Regions from separate parts of the Peribacillus sp. N1 genome, predicted to be linked through region 1. Evidence: riboswitches for the same ligand, from Rfam matches in the RefSeq annotation. Region 1 holds a riboswitch; each other region holds the start of a gene.
The links. Region 1 has a riboswitch for glycine ahead of gcvT (glycine cleavage system aminomethyltransferase GcvT). Riboswitches for the same ligand answer to the same signal wherever they lie in the genome.

Region 2: another riboswitch for glycine. It lies ahead of ACYP5M_RS10465 (amidohydrolase); the one in region 1 lies ahead of gcvT (glycine cleavage system aminomethyltransferase GcvT).
Region 3: another riboswitch for glycine. It lies ahead of ACYP5M_RS17040 (amino acid permease); the one in region 1 lies ahead of gcvT (glycine cleavage system aminomethyltransferase GcvT).

What each region holds. Positions count from the first base shown of each region.
Region 1 covers NZ_BAAHZO010000001.1:1,711,494-1,718,114, reverse strand. The annotation lists gene ACYP5M_RS08260 (DEAD/DEAH box helicase) at 1-1,689, opposite strand; gene ACYP5M_RS08265 (YqhG family protein) at 1-23, opposite strand, end outside; glycine riboswitch at 2,066-2,153, shown strand; glycine riboswitch at 2,157-2,240, shown strand; gene gcvT (glycine cleavage system aminomethyltransferase GcvT) at 2,379-3,485, shown strand; gene gcvPA (aminomethyl-transferring glycine dehydrogenase subunit GcvPA) at 3,503-4,849, shown strand; gene gcvPB (aminomethyl-transferring glycine dehydrogenase subunit GcvPB) at 4,842-6,299, shown strand; gene ACYP5M_RS08240 (rhodanese-like domain-containing protein) at 6,439-6,621, opposite strand, start outside.
Region 2 covers NZ_BAAHZO010000002.1:422,896-429,516, reverse strand. The annotation lists gene ACYP5M_RS10495 (DUF84 family protein) at 38-559, shown strand; gene ACYP5M_RS10490 (GyrI-like domain-containing protein) at 679-1,548, shown strand; gene ACYP5M_RS10485 (YtoQ family protein) at 1,681-2,130, opposite strand; gene ACYP5M_RS10480 (hypothetical protein) at 2,221-2,760, shown strand; gene ACYP5M_RS10475 (thioredoxin family protein) at 2,869-3,180, shown strand; gene ACYP5M_RS10470 (DUF1444 domain-containing protein) at 3,231-4,037, shown strand; glycine riboswitch at 4,276-4,382, shown strand; gene ACYP5M_RS10465 (amidohydrolase) at 4,505-5,692, shown strand; gene ACYP5M_RS10460 (DNA translocase FtsK) at 6,111-6,621, shown strand, end outside.
Region 3 covers NZ_BAAHZO010000004.1:246,975-253,595, forward strand. The annotation lists gene argH (argininosuccinate lyase) at 1-769, shown strand, start outside; gene ACYP5M_RS17025 (hypothetical protein) at 1,048-1,254, shown strand; gene ACYP5M_RS17030 (sodium:solute symporter family protein) at 1,392-2,870, opposite strand; gene ACYP5M_RS17035 (DUF3311 domain-containing protein) at 2,867-3,067, opposite strand; gene ACYP5M_RS17040 (amino acid permease) at 3,339-4,682, opposite strand; glycine riboswitch at 4,889-4,967, opposite strand; gene ACYP5M_RS17045 (amino acid permease) at 5,470-6,621, shown strand, end outside.

The DNA.
Region 1 (6,621 bases):
TCATGAATTTCCCGTTGCTGCATGAACCTCACCTTCCTTCATTGATTGGGCGAATTGGATTAACGATGAAAAATTATCCATCTTGATTTTCATTTCGCCCTCTGTTTTGGATTCGCCGACTACATCAATCAAATATTCTTCAATGTTGTTAATATCCAGTTTGGTTAGAATATCATCCAATTCGCCGATTACTTTCTCGAATAAATTTATTTTTTCATATAGTAACTTTAGAATATGTTCTTCCACTGTATTTTTCGTGGCAAAGTTATAAATCATCACATCTTCTTCCTGACCAAGGCGGTGTATCCGTCCGATTCTCTGTTCGAGCCTCATCGGGTTCCATGGCAGGTCAAAATTAATCAAGTGATGGCAAAACTGAAGGTTTATCCCTTCCCCGCCAGCTTCTGTTGCAATCAATACCTGTATATTTTTTTGGAATAATTCTCGCATCCAGTCTTTCTTTCCGCGCTTAAAACCGCCTCGGAAAGGAACTGAAGAAATTCCATTCTGCTGTAGGTACCATTGTAGATATAGCTGAGTCGCCCGGTATTCGGTAAAGATAATGACTTTATCATCAATTTTCTTGATCAGTTCCAAAGCTTTTTCAGCCTTTGAGTTCTGAACCGTTTCATTCACTTTAGAAAATAAATCATCAAGCTTTGCCAAAAAGTCAGGGGAAGGCTGATCATATTTATTTTTCATATTCTTTAATGTATAAAAGACCGCCTCTCTGCTGCTGCATGCTTCCCTTTGGAGAGTGAGAGCCGAAAAGGCGCTTCCTTTAGAACCATCCGAAATAGGTTTGAATTTGGAAACAGCATCGTACAATGCTTGTTCCGTTGGAGAAAATTCAATGGTGATGGTCTCCACATGCCGTTTTGTCCATTCAATGCCAGTATCGGCCCGCCGGTTTCGAATCATGACAGTGTTGACAAGTTCCTTTAGGTGTTCATCTTCAATTATGTTCCGGCCTTTCCCTTTATACTTTTCTGAAAAAAGTGAGGCATTTCCCAAGTGGCCTGGTTTCAATAACGAAACGAGGTGGAAAATTTCCTCGACTTTATTTTGAATCGGAGTGGCTGTCAGGAGTAAACAAAATTTCTTTTTCAGATTTTGGACGAATTCATAGTTCTTCGTCTTATTATTTTTAAGTTTATGAGCTTCATCAATAATGATGAAGTCGTATTCCTGCTTGAAAATGATATCTCGATGTGGAGCTCGTTTCGCTGTATCAATGGATGAAATGACCACATCACAGGAGTCCCAAACATAGCTTTTTCTCTGAACGACTGCCGGTATATGAAACTTGGTATTCAATTCAAAAGCCCATTGTGTGACAAGGGAAGCCGGAACAAGGATCAAAACTTTTTTTACAAGGCCCCTAATCATATACTCTTTTAGGATCAATCCAGCTTCAATTGTTTTTCCGAGCCCTACCTCATCAGCTAAAATGGCCTTTCCATTCATCTTTTCCACCACTTGCTTGGCTGCTTCCAATTGATGGGGAAGCGGGGTTAACTGCGGAAGGTGCTTGGGCGCCTGTAAACCTTCAAAATCAGGGATGATAAGATTTTCCTCCATTTGAACCGCGAGCTTATAAAGCTCCCAGTTTCCCCATGGACCGTCATTTTCCATCTTTTGCAGAAACTCGTCATTCCATTCAGAATTAAAGGATATATTGATTTTCATAGAAATAACTCCCTCTTAAATCATATTTTCCTTAATAAAAGGTCAAAACCCGAACATTTCATATGTGAAGTAAGAAAAATATTTCTCTTCAAAAGATATTGCAGAGATAAGTTTCTTAGGGTAGGATATAAGTATATTTAGAAAATTCCAATTTCCCAACGCTACAAAGAATCTTTGTACATCGATTTTGCAGTTCGCGTTTTCTTAGTATGGGCTATAGGCTTCTAATTTATCCAAGATTACTGAAGGAGACCAATCAAACGGTTTCTGAGGTTTCAGGAGAATTGGCAGAGAATGCATTCCACGATGCTCAGAGGTTTTACCGATGTTTGGTGGCTTATTCGCTTCCTTTCATTGGTAGACCATTTATATGCGGGTGAAGATAAGGGGAGAGACTACGGATGTAGCGCCGAAGGAGCAAACTTAGCAGTGAATCTCTCAGGCAAAAGAACTCTTATTGGACGCAACTCTGGAGAGCGCCGCCCGTTTTGGGACGGCCACCAAAGGGGAAAACCTATTACATAGGTAAACTTTCAGGTTTCAGGACAGAGAAAAAGCTCAAACGGGCTTTCTCTGTCCTTTTTTGTGCTTTTTTCACATCATGAATCAGGATATATCTGATGCGTAATGACAAGAAGCTTTTGATAATGAAGCCAATTAATTTAAAAAAATCTGAAGGGGGTCATTTTTTGACCGATTTAAAAAGAACACCACTATTTGAGGTTTATCGTGAATACGGAGGTAAAACGATTGATTTTGGCGGCTGGGAACTTCCTGTCCAATTTTCGGGTATAAAGGACGAACATGAAGCCGTACGTACAAAAGCGGGGTTATTCGATGTTTCCCATATGGGTGAAGTCGATGTTAAGGGTCCTGGGAGCCTTTCCTTTTTACAAAAGATGCTGACTAATGATATAGCAAAGCTGAAACAGGGCGGTGCCCAATATTCCGCCATGTGTTATGAAAACGGAGGCACGGTTGATGATCTCATCGTGTATAAAAGGGCTGAGGATGACTATCTGCTCGTGGTCAATGCAGCGAACACAGAAAAAGATTTCAATTGGCTGCAAGCTCATTTATCGGAAGATGTCCAAATCAAGAATGTATCTAGTGACTATACACAGCTGGCACTTCAAGGACCATCTGCAGAGAAGATTTTACAAAAACTATCGGGAAATACAGCTTTAAGTGAAATTGGATTTTTCAAGTTCAAGGAAAATGTCATGATTAACGGTATCTCCACGATGGTATCCCGTACTGGATACACTGGTGAGGATGGCTTTGAGATATATAGTGACAGTGAAAATGGTCCAGCCCTTTGGAAGGCGATTATGGATGCCGGAAACGAAGAGGGAGTTCAGCCGATTGGTTTAGGTGCTCGTGATACCCTGCGTTTTGAAGCGAAACTGCCGTTGTATGGGCAGGAGCTTTCAGCAGACATCACCCCGATAGAAGCCGGGATTGGTTTTGCAGTAAAAGTCGATAAGGAAGTTGATTTTTTCGGGAAAGCCGTTCTTGCTGAGCAAAAGGAGAAAGGAGCTCCTCGCAAGCTTGTGGGAATTGAAATGATAGACCGTGGCATTCCACGTCATGGGTATAAGGTCTACAGCGGTGATAAAGTCATTGGCGAGGTCACGACCGGTACCCAATCACCAACGTTGAAGAAAAACGTGGGTTTGGTACTTATCGATAAGGAATTTTCAGTGCTGGATGCGGAAGTCGAAGTGGAGATCCGTTCCAAACGTTTGAAAGCCGTTATAATACAAACACCTTTTTATAAAAAACCACGTAAATAGAGGGGAATGGTCATTAGATGAAACATCGTTATTTACCCATGACAGAGCAAGATAAACAAGAAATGCTGAAAGCGATAGGGGTATCCACTGCTGAAGAACTTTTCAATGATATCCCTGAGAGCGTTCGTTTTCAAGGAGAATACGATATCAAGCCTGCTAAATCGGAACCAGCATTAATGAAAGAGTTATCAAGGCTTGCTGCCAAGAATGCGGATCTTAAAAACTATGCTTCCTTCCTTGGTGCGGGTGTCTATGACCATTATGCACCGGTCATCGTCGATCATGTTCTATCCCGTTCTGAATTTTACACGGCTTATACACCCTATCAGCCTGAAATTTCACAGGGAGAGCTTCAAGCAATCTTTGAATATCAAACGATGATATGTGAATTGACGGGCATGGATGTGGCTAACTCCTCCATGTATGACGGCGGGACAGCGCTGGCTGAAGCAGCCATGCTTGCTTCAGGACAGACACGCCGCAAGAAGATTCTCATTTCAGGAACCGTTCATCCTGAATCAAGAGAAGTCGTGAAGACATATGCGAAAGGGCAACGCGTGGAAGTGATCGAAATTCCTTATAAAGACGGTGTGACGGACTTAGCTGCTTTAAAGGAATTGGCGAATGAGGACATTGCAGGAGTGATCGTGCAATATCCGAACTTTTTTGGCCGGATCGAGCCATTGAAGGAAATGGAAGAAATCATTCATGGCGTCAAATCCATGTTTATCGTTTCCAGTAATCCGCTTGCATTGGGAGCTTTGACATCCCCTGGTGCACTCGGTGCAGATATCGTAACGGGGGATGCTCAGCCATTCGGCATTCCAGCGGCATTCGGTGGACCTCATTGTGGATATTTTGCGGTTACTAATAAACTTGTTCGGAAAGTTCCGGGCCGACTCGTCGGTCAAACCGTGGATGAAAATGGTAAAAGGGGATTTGTACTAACGCTACAAGCTCGTGAACAGCACATTCGCCGTGACAAGGCCACATCCAACATTTGTTCCAATCAAGCTTTGAATGCGTTGGCAGCTTCTGTTGCAATGACCGCCCTTGGGAAAAAGGGTGTCAAGGAAATGGCCGTGCAAAATATTCAAAAAGCACATTATGCGAAAAAAGCAATTATGGCAGTAGGGGTGGAAGTGATATTCGACGGTCCTTCGTTCAATGAATTTATCATTAAACTGCCTGCTTCGTTTTCAGAGATCAATAAAAGCCTTTTTGAAAAAGGGATGATCGGCGGCTTTGATTTAGGGACGGTTTATCCTGAGCTGAAAGACCATATGCTGGTTGCGGTAACTGAACTTAGAACAAAAGAAGAAATTGATGCACTTGCGCAGGAATTGGGGGATCAACATGAATAATCAAGATCAATCACTCATTTTTGAAATCAGTACTTCCGGTCGAATCGGGTACAGTCTGCCAGAAATGGATGTTGCAACTATTCCGCTCGAAGAAATTCTTCCTGCCGACTACATCCGTGAAGAAGAGGCAGAACTGCCTGAGGTGTCCGAACTGGATATCATGCGTCACTATACAGCACTCTCCAAACGGAATCATGGGGTGGATTCGGGTTTTTATCCGCTGGGTTCATGCACGATGAAATATAATCCGAAAATAAATGAAAACGTGGCACGTTTCAACGGCTTTGCCCATATCCATCCATATCAAGATCCGGCTACCGTTCAGGGAGCATTGGGACTCTTATTTGATTTGCAGGAACACTTAACTGAAATCACCGGGATGGACCAAGTGACATTACAGCCTGCAGCAGGTGCACATGGTGAGTGGACAGGGTTGATGATGATTCGCGCTTTTCACGAAGCGAATGGCGATACAGAACGGACGAAAGTGATTGTACCTGATTCTGCACACGGTACGAATCCTGCCTCTGCCACTGTTGCCGGACTTGAAACGATTACAGTGAAATCCGATGAAAATGGATTAGTCGACCTTGAAGATTTAAAGCGTGTTGTCGGACCTGATACGGCGGCCTTGATGCTGACGAACCCCAATACATTGGGATTATTTGAAGAAAACATCTTGGAAATGGCACAACTTGTCCATGATGCAGGTGGGAAGCTTTATTATGACGGAGCCAATCTGAATGCAGTCCTTTCAAAAGCACGCCCGGGTGACATGGGCTTTGATGTGGTTCACTTAAATCTCCATAAAACATTCACAGGTCCGCATGGCGGCGGCGGTCCGGGTTCTGGTCCTGTAGGTGTGAAGTCGGACTTGATTCCTTACTTGCCTAAACCTCTTATAATTAAACAAGGTGAGCAATTCGCTCTTGATTATGATCGTCCGCAATCCATTGGCAGGGTAAAACCTTATTATGGTAATTTCGGGATTAACGTGAGGGCATATACGTACATTCGTTCAATGGGGCCTGATGGCCTTAAAGCTGTCACCGAAAATGCGGTCATCAATGCCAATTATATGATGCGCAAGTTGGAACCTTATTTTGACTTACCATATAATCGTCATTGTAAGCACGAATTCGTATTAAGCGGACGCCGGCAAAAGAAATTGGGGGTTAGGACTCTCGATATAGCCAAAAGATTACTGGATTTCGGGTATCATCCTCCAACCATTTACTTCCCGTTGAACGTGGAGGAAGGAATGATGATAGAACCGACTGAAACCGAGTCAAAAGAAACGCTGGATGCGTTCATCGATGCGATGATCCAGATTGCCAAGGAAGCGGAAGAAACCCCGGAAATCGTTCAGGAAGCTCCGCATACAACCGTTATAAAGCGGCTTGATGAAACTCTTGCTGCAAGAAAACCTGTTCTGCGTTATCAAGCCTAGATTGATAGCTTATACGAAAAAAATCCCTGCCTGCCGGCGGGGATTTTTCATGTTTATGTAAGATTTCATTAAAGTCCAGCAGTTAACTTTCTTTTCCTTGAGCTATTGAATTAAAAAGAGCCCATGCGGAGATGGGGTCTTATTTCTTTGCTTTGATTTTCCCGGTCCACATTTTGAAACCGCCCTTTAGGTGAAAAAGTTCCCTGTAGCCCTTTTTGTATAGCATGGCTGCAGCTCTGCCGCTGATGATTTCGCTTTGAGCGTACAAATATACAGGCTTGTCCGGCCTAATTTCGACCAAGCGTGTTTTCATTTGAGTCAT
Region 2 (6,621 bases), on a different contig from region 1:
CATCAGCTTTTTTTTACATAGAAGGAAGGTAATTATATTGAAAATAGCAGTAGGCAGTAAGAATCCGGCGAAAATAAGTGCCGTGCTTGGTGTATATGAAGATGCTAAAATCATTTCGCTTCAAGTGGAGAGCGGGGTCCCGGAACAGCCTTTTTCAGACGAGGAAACGATGGAGGGGGCAATGACACGTGCCCGGAATTGCTTGATTCACAGTGATGCCGATATGGGTATCGGACTTGAAGGCGGTGTCGTGAAAATGGGACAAGCCCTGTTTCTGTGCAATTGGGGTGCAATGGCCACGAGGGACGGCGAGGTCTTTGTAGCTGCCGGAGCGAGAATCCCGGTACCGGGAATTGTTGCCGGGAAGCTGCTGGACGGTGAAGAGTTGGGCCCGGTGATGGATGCCTTCACAAGGCAAGAGAATATAAGTAAAAAGGAAGGAGCAATCGGCGTATTTACAAATGAGCGAATCACTAGGGGCGAAATGTTCCTTCATATCATGAGGATGTTAGCCGGTCAATACGAATATAAGCTAAAAATGAAAAAGCAGGATTTTTGAATCACTGCCATGGAAAGGTGTGCTTCGAATGATGGAAACGAACACTGCCAAAACAGAGCAGGAACGGACAGGGTTTTATTGAGCGGCTTTGCTAATATAGTGACAAGGGGTGAGCGGATATGGGGTGGGTTGAATCAATCCAAAAGGCCATCGACTATATCGAAGAGCACTTATTGGAGGACCTGACGATCGAGAGCATTTCCAGGCAGGCGAATGCCTCAGCTTTTCATTTTCAACGGACATTCACCATTTTAACGGATATAACCATTGGTGACTATATCCGGCGACGAAGACTGACCTTAGCGGCCCAGGAAATTTCATCAACAAATGGCAAGGTCATTGATTTAGCCTACAAGTATGGCTATGACACCCCCGAGGCATTCTCGAAAGCTTTTCGAAGGCAGCATGGGGTATCTCCAAGCGAAGCCCGAAAGTATATGGGGAAGCTGAAATTCTATGAACGCCTGGTGATACAGGTGATTCTGAAAGGGGCAAAACCGATGAAATACAATATCCTTGAAAGGGATTCCTTTCAATTGATTGGAATCAAGCAAGAGTTTTCCTTGATTAATGAAGAGAATTTGATCGGGATTCCAAAGATGTGGGAGAAAGTGAATTCGGATGGAACAGGGGGTAGGTTAGCGAAGCTGAACAATGGCCAAATAGATGGCTTGATTGGTGTATGCGTCGATAAACGGGCTGTGGAAAAAAATGAAACGATGGATTATTGGATAGGTGCAGAGTATGCCGGGAAAGTGCCTGAAGAGTTTTCAACCCTTACGATACCGGCTTCCAAGTGGGTTGCATTCGAAGTTCACGGACCTATGCCTGATAGCATCCAACAAGCTTGGAAGCGAATTTTTTCCGAATGGTTCCCTACCAGCGGTCATGAACATGCCGGAACTCCAGAATTGGAAGTATACGCGAATGACGACGCTTCAAACCCAGACTATTACTCCGAAATTTGGATTCCCATTAAAAAGAAATAGTGTTCAACCATCAAAATTTATTCGTTTTTCGCTTGCAGGTGAGGTTAGGGATCTAACTTTCTCCTGCAAGCTTTTTATTTGGTAAACAAAAATCCTTCATACTTGAGCTGGAAGGTTAAGGGACAGGGAGTTTTACAGCCCTTCTTCAAAAATATAAGAAAGCACCTTCATGGCTTGGTTAACGGATTCTACCGTGACACTCGCCTTTTCCGATAATTCCTTTAAGGCATGATGATGGGATTCCGGACGAATCAAAATAAGCGGTTTACCCAGGGAAATGGCGGTGCTTGCGTCCATGGCAGTATTCCACTGTTTATATTTCTCGCCAAACAGGGCGACGACAAGATCGGCTTTTTTCATCAAAAGACCTGTCCGTAAATTATTGATTTGGGAAGCGGCCGCATCCTTCAGGATAGGGTTCGGCTGTTCCCCGAGGATATCTTCACCGATATTATCGGAGCGTTCATGATTTTCCATCGGGCCGACGAATTCTAAAGGAAGCTTCAGTGCAGCGGCCTTATCTCTCAACTCGCTTCTCCAATTTGAATGGATCTCCCCAGCAAGATACACGATTAACTTCATTGTTTTCCTCCTCGATAATAAAATTGCTTTCATTGTACCATGTTTTTTAGAAAATGGATGAATTCCGTAAATAAGGATAATATTATCCATATGGTAGTAAAAGAGACGGCTGGAGGAATGACGATGGCTTTATCGAATAAGAATTTTCTTGTTTTCCTGTTGATAAGCAGTTTGATCGTGGGCTGCTCAGGTATCGAAAGACAAACCGAAAAGGCAATGAAGGCTGCTGAATTGGCTTTTCGTGACGATGAAAAACAGCCCAATCAAGAGGCAGGCCTAATTCAGGTCTATCTGCCAAACGATTTTAAAGTAGTGGAAGAACATGATAATAATTTGATTTTACAAAAAGGTGATAAGATTTATATATTATTTGTCAATCCGAATGAAAAAGAAGACAGCTCCGTGTTATATTTGGCCATAAAGGAACAAGAGGATCAATTTGAAGTACTGCATTCTTTTCAAACCGATGATAAATTCGGCTTTATTTCGATTAAAGAGATACCGAAAGAAAAGTATGAGCTTGCAGTGGGAATCGGCGGAGTGAAGCTGACAACCGAAACGGATAAAGACCAATTAAAAACCGATGCAAAACAAATGATGGAAATCGTTTCATCCGTGCCCCAGAAATAAGAGGCCAGTGACTTTCAACCGATCCGTATTAATGGTTGATTCCTGGAGACTCTGGTATGATGGGATTATAAAAAATAAGGTGTCATTTAGAGCAGGAGGAATATACAAATGGAAAAATTACAAACAGTAGAGCAATATGATGCATTTAAAAATGAAGGCAAACATATCTTTCTTTTTTCAGCAACATGGTGTGGAGATTGCCGTGTAATCGAACCGATAATGCCGGAGATTGAAACGAAATTTCCTGACTTTACATTCATTTATGTGGACCGTGATGAATTCATCGATGTGTGTGCGGCTAATGATGTATTCGGTATACCAAGTTTCATTGCCTATGATAATGGCAAGGAGCTAGGCAGATTTGTGAGCAAGGATCGCAAAACGCAAGAACAAATTGAGGAATTCATTCAATCACTATAATCAATTTCCCCTTCTCGCTGGGGATTTTTCAATGAAGAGGAGGGTCAGTCATGAAAATGGACAGCACGAAGCTGAAAAATATCTTGAAGGAGCGTTTAAAAGATGAGAATCGCTCATTCAAATTCGATAGCAAGCAAGATACGTTACGGGTGGAAAATGTGAAGACCGGGAAGGGGATCACCATCGAGTTGCCTCCTGTGCTTGCTAACTATGAAAACGTACAGGAAAAGGCCATCGATGAAATTACCTATTACGTGGAAGAGGCCCTGAATGTGATGGGGGAAGAACACAGTATGGAAGGCAAGGAGAAATTCATTTTCCCAGTCATCCGCTCGACCTCCTTTCCAATGGAATCCGAAGAAGGAAATCCGTTTTTATTCGATGAGCATACGGCTGAAACCCGGGTTTTTTATGCCCTTGATTTAGGGAAAACCTACCGTCTTATAGATGAAAAGATGATTCAACGGGAAAATTGGCAGGGTGACAGGATCCGTGAAATTGCCCTATTCAATGCCCGTTCCCTCACCACTGAAATGAAGTCGGATATCGTTGCAGGTAATGCATTTTATTTTTTGAACACGAATGATGGATATGATGCCAGCAGGATTCTAAATGAATCATGGCTTCGGGAAATGAAGGACAAGATCGAGGGAACCATGGCTGTGGCCATTCCACATCAGGATGTCATCATCATTGCCGATGTGAAGAATGATACGGGCTATGATATTCTTGCGCAAATGGCGATGAGCTTCTTTGCCAGCGGTCATGTTCCGATAACGGCTCTATCATTCCTTTATGAAGAAAATGAGTTGGAGCCCATCTTCATTATGGGTAAAAACAAAAAGCCTGAACAATAATGAATCACAAAAGGACCGTGTCAGCATCTGGCAGCGGTCCTTTTAAAGTTTAATAGAGTTTATAACTCAGAGTTGATATTTATTTTTTAATCGGCGATAATATAATTGGAATATTTTGAGAATATAAAAAGAACAAGCGGATGAACGTTGTGGGAGAGTGCAAGCATTGAGCCACCGAAGGAGCAAGTTCCAAAAAGATCCCTTGGAGCAAATCCCTCAGGTAAATGGAACCGCAGCTGGACGCAGCTCTGGAGAGTGCGCAGGAAGCAGTGTGCCACCAAAGGGGAAATCTCCATGTCCAAAAATGGAGCTAAACTCTCAGGTGAAAAGGACAGAGAAGGGGAGCGGTAAGTTTACGCAATCCTTCTCTGCCCTTTTTTAATGGGCACTTTGTATCGGAAGGCATGCAGCGAACATGGAACTACTAATATGCTCAACTTGAAATAAGGGGGAGAATAAACGTGAACGTGAAAAGCAAATTAATGAACATGCTGGAAGCCCGTAAAGGGGAAATGGTTCAAATCCGCCGTCATTTACACGAGAACCCGGAACTATCCTTCAAAGAAGAGAAAACGGCACAATATATCATTGATTTTTATAAGGGTAAGGATATGTCGATTCAAACGAATGTAGGAAATGGATTAGGGATCATCGTAACGATCGAAGGCGGAAAACCTGGGAAAACGATAGGTCTCCGTGCGGATTTCGATGCGTTGCCGATTAAAGAAGAAGCGGATGTCCCGTTCCGTTCAAAAAATGAAGGTGTCATGCATGCCTGCGGACATGATGGGCATACCGCTTATTTATTGGTTCTGGCAGACTGCATCAATGAGCTTAAAGATTCCCTATCCGGTACGATTAAAATAATCCATCAACATGCAGAAGAAACACCCCCAGGTGGAGCAAAGAGCATTATGGAATCAGGGTTTTTGGATGAACTTGATGCCGTTTTTGGAATCCACTTATTTCCGTCCCATCCTGCAGGGGTTGTCGGGTATCACGGCGGCTATTCGATGGCTGGACGGACCTATTTCAAGCTGGCGATTAAGGGTGTAGGCGGCCATGGTTCGTCCCCGCATATGGCCAATGATGCCATTGTGGCAGGCGCCCATTTCGTGACAGCCGTACAAACCGTGATCAGCCGCCGCTTGAACCCTTTTGATATGGGCGTGGTCACAATCGGCTCCTTCGATGGAAAAGGAAGCTTTAATGTCATTAAAGATCGTATAGAAATTGAAGGGGATGTTCGTTATATGACAGCAGAGACCCAACAGCTGATCGATAGGGAAATCCACCGCATCGTTAAAGGGATAGAAACGGAATTTGATGTTCAGTGCGAACTAACATATGTGCCTGATTATCCTCCGTTATATAATGACCCTGAATTGACTGGATTCGTGAAAAATAGTCTGGAAAGCATGAAAGACAAAGATATTAAAAAGGTTATGGAATTTCCGGTTTTCTCTGGTTCAGAGGATTTTTCGTATTATGCAGAAAAGATTCCTGGCTGCTTCTTTTACATTGGCTGCAAACCAAAAGGGGTGGAGAAGGCATATTTCAATCACCATCCCAAATTCGACATTGATGAAGATGCCCTTTTGATCGCATCCAAATCAGTGGCCCAAGTTGTATGCGATTTTTATGAATGGGAATAGTTCCATTGGTATATTTGTTTGCAAAAAAGTGCAGAAACCCACAAAACACCGTTCGGTATTAACGAACGGTGTTTTATGGGTTTCAGGATGCCACCGGAGGTTTCGTGAAGGATGCTTCAATGAATTGACCAGTCTGCTTCTTGCGCCGCATGAAAACTTAATCTCTTTGTAAACGCGATTTAACAGCGGTGTTTTATTTAAATAGTAGACTAAGGGCTAATGTTATTTCACGAAGTGCAGGTTTAAACTCATACCAGAAGGGGTTTAATAGGGTAGGAGTTCTGCGAAATACGTTAAGTTAGTAAGAGTGCGATAAAAAAATAGATACTAATCCCAATTTAGCTTAAATTTTCTCGATATTTTTAAAATAACTGGTAGAATTAGTTACATAACTACAGATGTAGAAAGAGTGATAGTTTTGAAATGGCTAAATAAGATGAAAAAATGGTTCCAAGCAGAGGAAATTATTGAAATTGAAGAGATTATTATAGATGAACCGCTTGATGAAGAGACATTAAGGAAAATGGATTTTTCAAAGCTTGCAAAGTCAAAGGAAGAAGAAATAAAGGTTTACAATCAAAAAGTGGAAAAAATGTCGCAGACGCCAGACCCTGATACGAAAATCCTGTTTCAATATCCAAAAGGGCAGTTCAAGTTTCCGCTCATTCCAGATCGTGAACAGAGCAAAAGAAAGCCTAGGGAAAGAAACAGGGAAGATCATGAACCAAAAAAGGGGAGCGCGGCCAAAGAAACAAGAAGGCCTGTGAGGGATCCTGAACCAAAACGGAGAAACTTCGAACGGGAGGAAGTCTCAAAAATAGTCCCTTCAAATACTCCATTCCGTCCGACGGAAATCCCTTCACCCATTTATGGGTTCCGTCGTCCGGAAAAAAAAACAGTCGTTTCTGAAGAAATTGTCGAATATGAAT
Region 3 (6,621 bases), on a different contig from region 1:
TTATTTATTGGAAACCGCAACTGCCATCATGACGTGCATGGTCAATACAGGAAGATGGATTCAAGACTTCCTGCAGCATGTGACAAGGGAGTTTGGAACCTTTCATGTGGCGGACCCTTATGTTCAAGTGAGCAGCATCATGCCGCAAAAAAGAAATCCAGTCTCCATTGAACATTCCCGTTCGATTGCAAGCAGTGCGTATGGTGATGCACTTGCTGCAATGAATATGATCCACAATACACCATTTGGTGATATCGTCGATACGGAAGATGATTTACAGCCGCATTTATATCGGGCTTTTTCGAATGCAGGACGTGTCATGAAACTAATGTATGCCGTCATGTCAACCTTGAAAGTAAATGAAGAACACACAAAGAAAATGGCCGCAAAATCCAGTATAACGGTTACTGAATTAGCGGATACCCTATCAAGAGATTACGACATATCCTTTAGAAAAGCCCACTCCATAGCCAGTCATATTGCAAAACGGTCAATTAGTGAAGGGAAAGAGCTATATGATTGGGACACAAAAGAAATCAACAAGATCATCAATGAATTCGTTTCAGTGAACATAGCAGAAGATGAATGGAAAAAAATAATCTCTCCCGAATATTTTGTGGAAATTAGAAGCATTCAAGGCGGGCCCTCCCCAAAAGAGGTTACGAGAATGATTGTAAATAGAAAACAAAAACTGGGACAAGATTTGCAGGAATATAAGGAAATGGTCAAAGCATTGAATGATGGCAGGAAGGCTTTAGTGGATTACTAAAGGTATGTTGTTAAAGGGAAATGAGTCTTGACGCGCATGAAACTCACGAGTAAAAGCATGAACCTTCTGAAGAGAGTATTTTTTGTTGGCTCGGAAGCAATACGATGCATTTTACTGAGAAAGCTTCATATTTTATGATATATAGTCATTCTTTATCAGGGTGGCTATTTATTTTGGATTTTTATTGCAACTGAGATATCCCTAGTGACAATGAATGTAGATTATTCCTAAAAACAATGCTATTATTTGGAAAATATATAATATAAGGCGGAATGTTAATGTCAAATAGATCTCAGTTCGGTGTTATCCTGATTTTAATAGCTTTCGTAATATCGATTACTTTTTGTTTGAATCCGGAAGTTTTATTAAGAGGTGGATATGATTTAGCTATTGATGGTCTGGTAGTATCCAGAACCTTGATGATTATTTTTTCGTTGTATTTATTAGTTAAAATAGGGGATTTGTTTATAAACAGAAAAGATTAATAGTCTAAAATGAGGTTTCCTATAAACAATATTGAGAAAAAGGAAATATGCTTGGATGCCGATAATAAGGAAGGCTCAGTCTTTTGACTGAGCCCTCCGATGTTTATTTATCCAAAATAACCGGTTTCAAAGTTTCTTCATATTTCGTTAACGGATTTAGGTTCCAACTGAATCGCTTGCTTTCTGAAAGCCAGACTTACTGCGATCATCACAATGAAATTGACTGCCAATGCAATGATTCCCACATTCAAATCTTTCGCTGCTTGCGGCAAGGATGGAAACAAGGTCCCTATTGTCGAATGACTGAGTGTAATGCAAATTACGATGGCCAATCCTGAAATGATGCCGGAGATTGCGCCAAATTTATTGATCGGATTATTCCTTTTCAGACTAAAGAGCAGGGACGGGAAAAGCTGTGTGATTAGACTGTATCCCATAAGAATTAATGCTGACATCGTTTCGCCGCCGTTTAAGGTGAAGTAGACGGCTATAAGGGCGATGACTGGAACAAGGAACTTTGCCAATCGTACGACATGGCGATCGGATACTGCAGGTGCAAATTCCTTATAGACGTTTTTCGCGAGCAGTGTAGCGACGCTCATCAAAAGCATGGATCCCGGCACCAATGCAGTCAATAATCCAGCTCCGCCGATTATGCCTATAAACCATGGATCAAAGGTCTCGATCGAAAGGCGCAGCAATGACAGGTCTGCATCTGCCCCAACGAGGCCGGGCACTTTCAATATTGCTGTAAACCCAACAAAAAAGACGAATAACAGCATGAGTGTATATAAAGGGCTGATGATTGCATTTTTTCGAAATACCTTGCCGCTGCGTGCTGAATAAACAGCGCTGAAAACTTGTGGCCACATATAGAAACCGAATACGAGCAATATTACCGTGGAGATGAACCATGATACGCTAAGTCCCTGATCTGGGAACTTAAGAAAACCAGGCTTGGCCGCATCAATCGCTTCAAACATCGGCTGAAATCCGCCAAAGTAATGAATCGGAAGATAAATCCCTAAAAATCCTATTATGGCGACCATCATTATATCTTTAATGACCGCTGTCCAAACTGAACCGTGTATACCGGAGATCATCACATAAATGGTAAGGCTGATCGCCCCCATCCAAACTGCCTCAGACATAGAGATGGCACCATAAGATGCTTCTGAGACAATGATCCCCAATCCTTTCAGCTGCACGACGATCACTGGAATCATCGACACCACACCGACAAGTGCAGCCAAAATTCCTAAACCGGGACTCTTATATTTGCTTACAAAGAAATCGGATTGGGACATCAGTTTATTTTCCTTGGCATATCTCCATATTTCCGGTAGGAGCCAATAGGATAATACGTAAGACAAAGTAATGTAAATTAGAACATATAGTGCGGGTGCGCCCTTGCCATAAGCCCAGCCGCTGCCGCCAAGGAAGGAGAAGGTCGTATAGATTTCCCCGGCCATCAGCAGAAAGACGAATATCGCACCAAAACCGCGTCCGCCAACCGTCCATTGTTCCAAGTCCATATCTTTTCCTTTTGAAGAGCGTATGCCTAAAAATATCGATAGAAGTAAAAATGCTAAAATGATTAAGAGAGCAATATTCATTCCTGGTCACCTTCCCGATTCCTGGGATCCAGCTTATACATGATGCCCAGTATGGCAGAGGTAAGGACCACCCACATAGCCATCCAGAACATATTGAAAGGCATCCCTAATACATATGGTTCTATTTTATTAACAAAAGGCAGAAATCCTAGTATGCCTATAAAAGGAACTAGAGTAAGAATATATATAATCTTCATAAACAAACCCCTCCGTTTTAATAAAGTGAAACGCCCACCAATGGGGTTTATTCTTCAATGCCACTGATGGATGGGTGAACCAAACCGGGATGAAAAATTCATACATGACGGAAAAGGTCCGATAATATATATTAGCTTACACTATTTTGATATAAAATTTAATGCAGTTGCCTGATATATTTGAGCAACTGTGCGCAGACAGCCGAACAATGATATGTTCATAAAACAGATAAAGCCTTGAATTCTTAGTGAGTTCAAGGCTTTATTTCCTTTAGCTATATTTTTTCCGAGAATTATATAGTATTACCAAAAGTATGAACCAGATTGGGGTCAAGAGCAGTGATAGTCGTGTAGCTTCAGCGAATAGCATAACAATAAGGATGAACAGGAATAATCCTAATATGGCGTAATTGACAAAGGGTGTAAAAGGAGCCTTGAAAGTCGATTTCGCTCTTAGGTCAGGCCTTGTTTTCGAATATTTGATATGGGAAATCAAGATAATGCTCCATACCCATATGAAACAGATGGCACTGATGGTCGTCACGACGGTAAATGCATGTTCAGGTATCAGTTTGCTTAATAATGCCCCTATTGATACAACGATTGTGGATGTTAATAAGGCATTGCTCGGAACAGCCTGTTTATTTAATTTTTCCAGTTTAGCAGGGGCTTCGCCATTCCTGCTTAACGTATAAAGTATTCGGCTCGTTGAAAATAAACCGCTGTTGCATGCAGAAGCAGCGGATGTCAAAACGACGAAGTTGATGATCCCTGCAGCGACAGGAATGCCGATTAACGCAAAGACCTCTACAAATGGGCTGCTCGTGGCATCCAGTTGTGTCCATGGGTTGACGCAGAGAATGACGAATAGTGCACCAACATAGAAAAGTAAAATCCGGACAGGGATTTTATTGATGGCAGATGGAATGTTCTTTCTCGGGTTTGCCGTTTCTGCTGCGGAAACCCCGACCAATTCGACACCGACAAATGAGAAGACGACCAGCTGTAAAGATAATAGGAATCCAGAAATGCCATTAGGGAACATGCCCCCATGATTCCATAGGTTCGTTAGGGAAACCGTTCCGCTATTGGTATTGAAGCCGATGATCAAAAGGATGATCCCCACGACGATCAAGGCGATGATCGTGATTACTTTAATGATGGCAAACCAGAATTCCAATTCACCAAATAACTTAACGGTCAAAAGGTTCAATCCTAACAGAATGACTAGGCATATTAGAGCCGGAATCCATTGAGGGATATCGAACCAATATTGCATATAGACGCCGACAGCTATGATATCGGCCATTGCGGTCATGATCCAACAGAACCAATATGTCCACCCTGTCACGAAGCCGGCCCATGGACCGACATATTCGGTTGCAAATTCAGTGAATGATGTATACCCTGCATTGGATAAGAGCAATTCCCCCAGTGCCCTCATCACAAAAAACAAGGCAATCCCTATTATCAGATAGGAAAATAAAATGGAAGGTCCTGCTAATTGTATGGCTTTTCCGGAACCTAAAAATAATCCGGTGCCAATGGTTCCTCCTATTGCGATCAGTTGTACATGTCTATTTTTTAAATCTCTTTTTAATTCTTGTCTTGCCAATTCTTACGCCCCCGTCTTTTTATAGTCTTGGTAGTGAATGAATTTACCTGAATGGTCTTGGAGAGAGGGACTGATTTTTTCGTCCAGCTTGCCTTTCCCATTGGTTTTAAAGCTGTTGTTTTTAGTCCAACCACAAAATGGACAATAAAAAAAGAGATTGGATAATACCAATCTCTTAAAGGGTTCAGAATAACAATTTTATCATTCGTTACTCTTCTGTCCTTTTGCCTGAGATTGTGAATCCTTCGGCGCTGCACCTTGTACAGTCTCTCCAGAAGCTGCTCCTGCTATAGTGTCATCCATAGCATTCATCGCTTGCTTGTATGCGGTTGTGAATAAATGTTGTCAGTGATAATCTACCACTGCTGAATCATTCATTATGCTTATAAAATAATATTGGAATTCTATCATCTATTTTTCGGAAGGTCAACAAGTTTTTTTTGAAGTGAAAACGGCAATAGCTGTAGTTTTATAGTGGTCTTAATTTTTATTAAGGTACTTGAAAAATTTGTTTTTTGGATGATCACTATTATGAAATATTGAACATCATTTTTTTGAAATGATATTTTTAGATAAGGGAAATTGCCAAGATATATTTGGTAACTGTTTATTTCAAAAATACAATTGTATTTTTACAGAATATTTACTATTATAAGATAAGAAAACATAATTGAAGTGTTATTGATATTTTTTTCGATAAAGCATTTCTAACCGCAATAATTAATAGAGAGTCGTTCGTGTTAAGGATGGAAAAGCATTACCGATATTGCATCTGGGGGAGTTAAACATGTCGAACAAGGAATTAAAGAGAGGGCTGGAAGCACGTCACATTCAAATGATAGCTTTGGGCGGAACCATCGGTGTCGGGTTATTCATGGGATCGGCGAGCACGATCAAATGGACCGGGCCCTCTGTAATGCTTGCTTATGCCATCGCAGGTATTTTTATATTTTTCATCATGCGTTCCATGGGTGAGATGCTCTATTTAGAACCGACTACAGGTTCTTTTGCAACCTTTGCGAGCAGCTATATACATCCTTTGGCAGGTTATATGACTGCTTGGAGCAATTGGTTTCAATGGGTAATCGTCGGAATGTCCGAAATCATCGCGGTTGGGTTGTATATGCAATATTGGTTCCCGGATTTACCGGCATGGATACCAGGTGTGGTCGCCATGATCATCTTGGGGGCGGCCAACCTCATTTCAGTTAAATCCTTCGGGGAATTTGAATTCTGGTTTGCGCTTATAAAAATCATAACGATCATATTGATGATCGTTGCCGGCCTAGGCCTTATCTTCTTTGGAATAGGGAATGGCGGGGATGCGATTGGATTATCGAATCTATGGGAAAATGGCGGCTTCTTTACGGGAGGCTGGACAGGATTCTTCTTTGCGCTTTCCCTTGTCGTGGCATCCTATCAAGGCGTTGAGCTTATCGGCATCACAGCCGGAGAAGCGAAAGATCCAAGGAAGACCGTAACAAAAGCTATCCAATCAATCATATGGCGTATATTAATTTTCTATATTGGTGCCATATTTGTCATCGTGACAGTCTTCCCTTGGGATCAACTGGATGACTTAGGAAGCCCATTCGTTTCAACCTTTGCTAAAATAGGTATCACAGCAGCAGCAGGAATCATCAATTTTGTCGTAATCACAGCGGCAATGTCTGGATGCAACAGTGGGATTTTCAGTGCAGGGCGTATGCTTTACACACTTGCATTGAATGGCCAAGCTCCAAAAGTCTTTGCTAAAGTATCTAAAAATGGAGTGCCGGCATATTGTACGATCGCTGTACTATTAGGATTGGGCATCGGGGTTATCCTGAATTACCTTGCACCGCCGCAATTATTCCTTTATGTGTACAGTGCGAGTGTATTACCCGGGATGATTCCATGGTTTGTCTTACTTATCAGTGAGCTTAAATTCAGAAAGGTA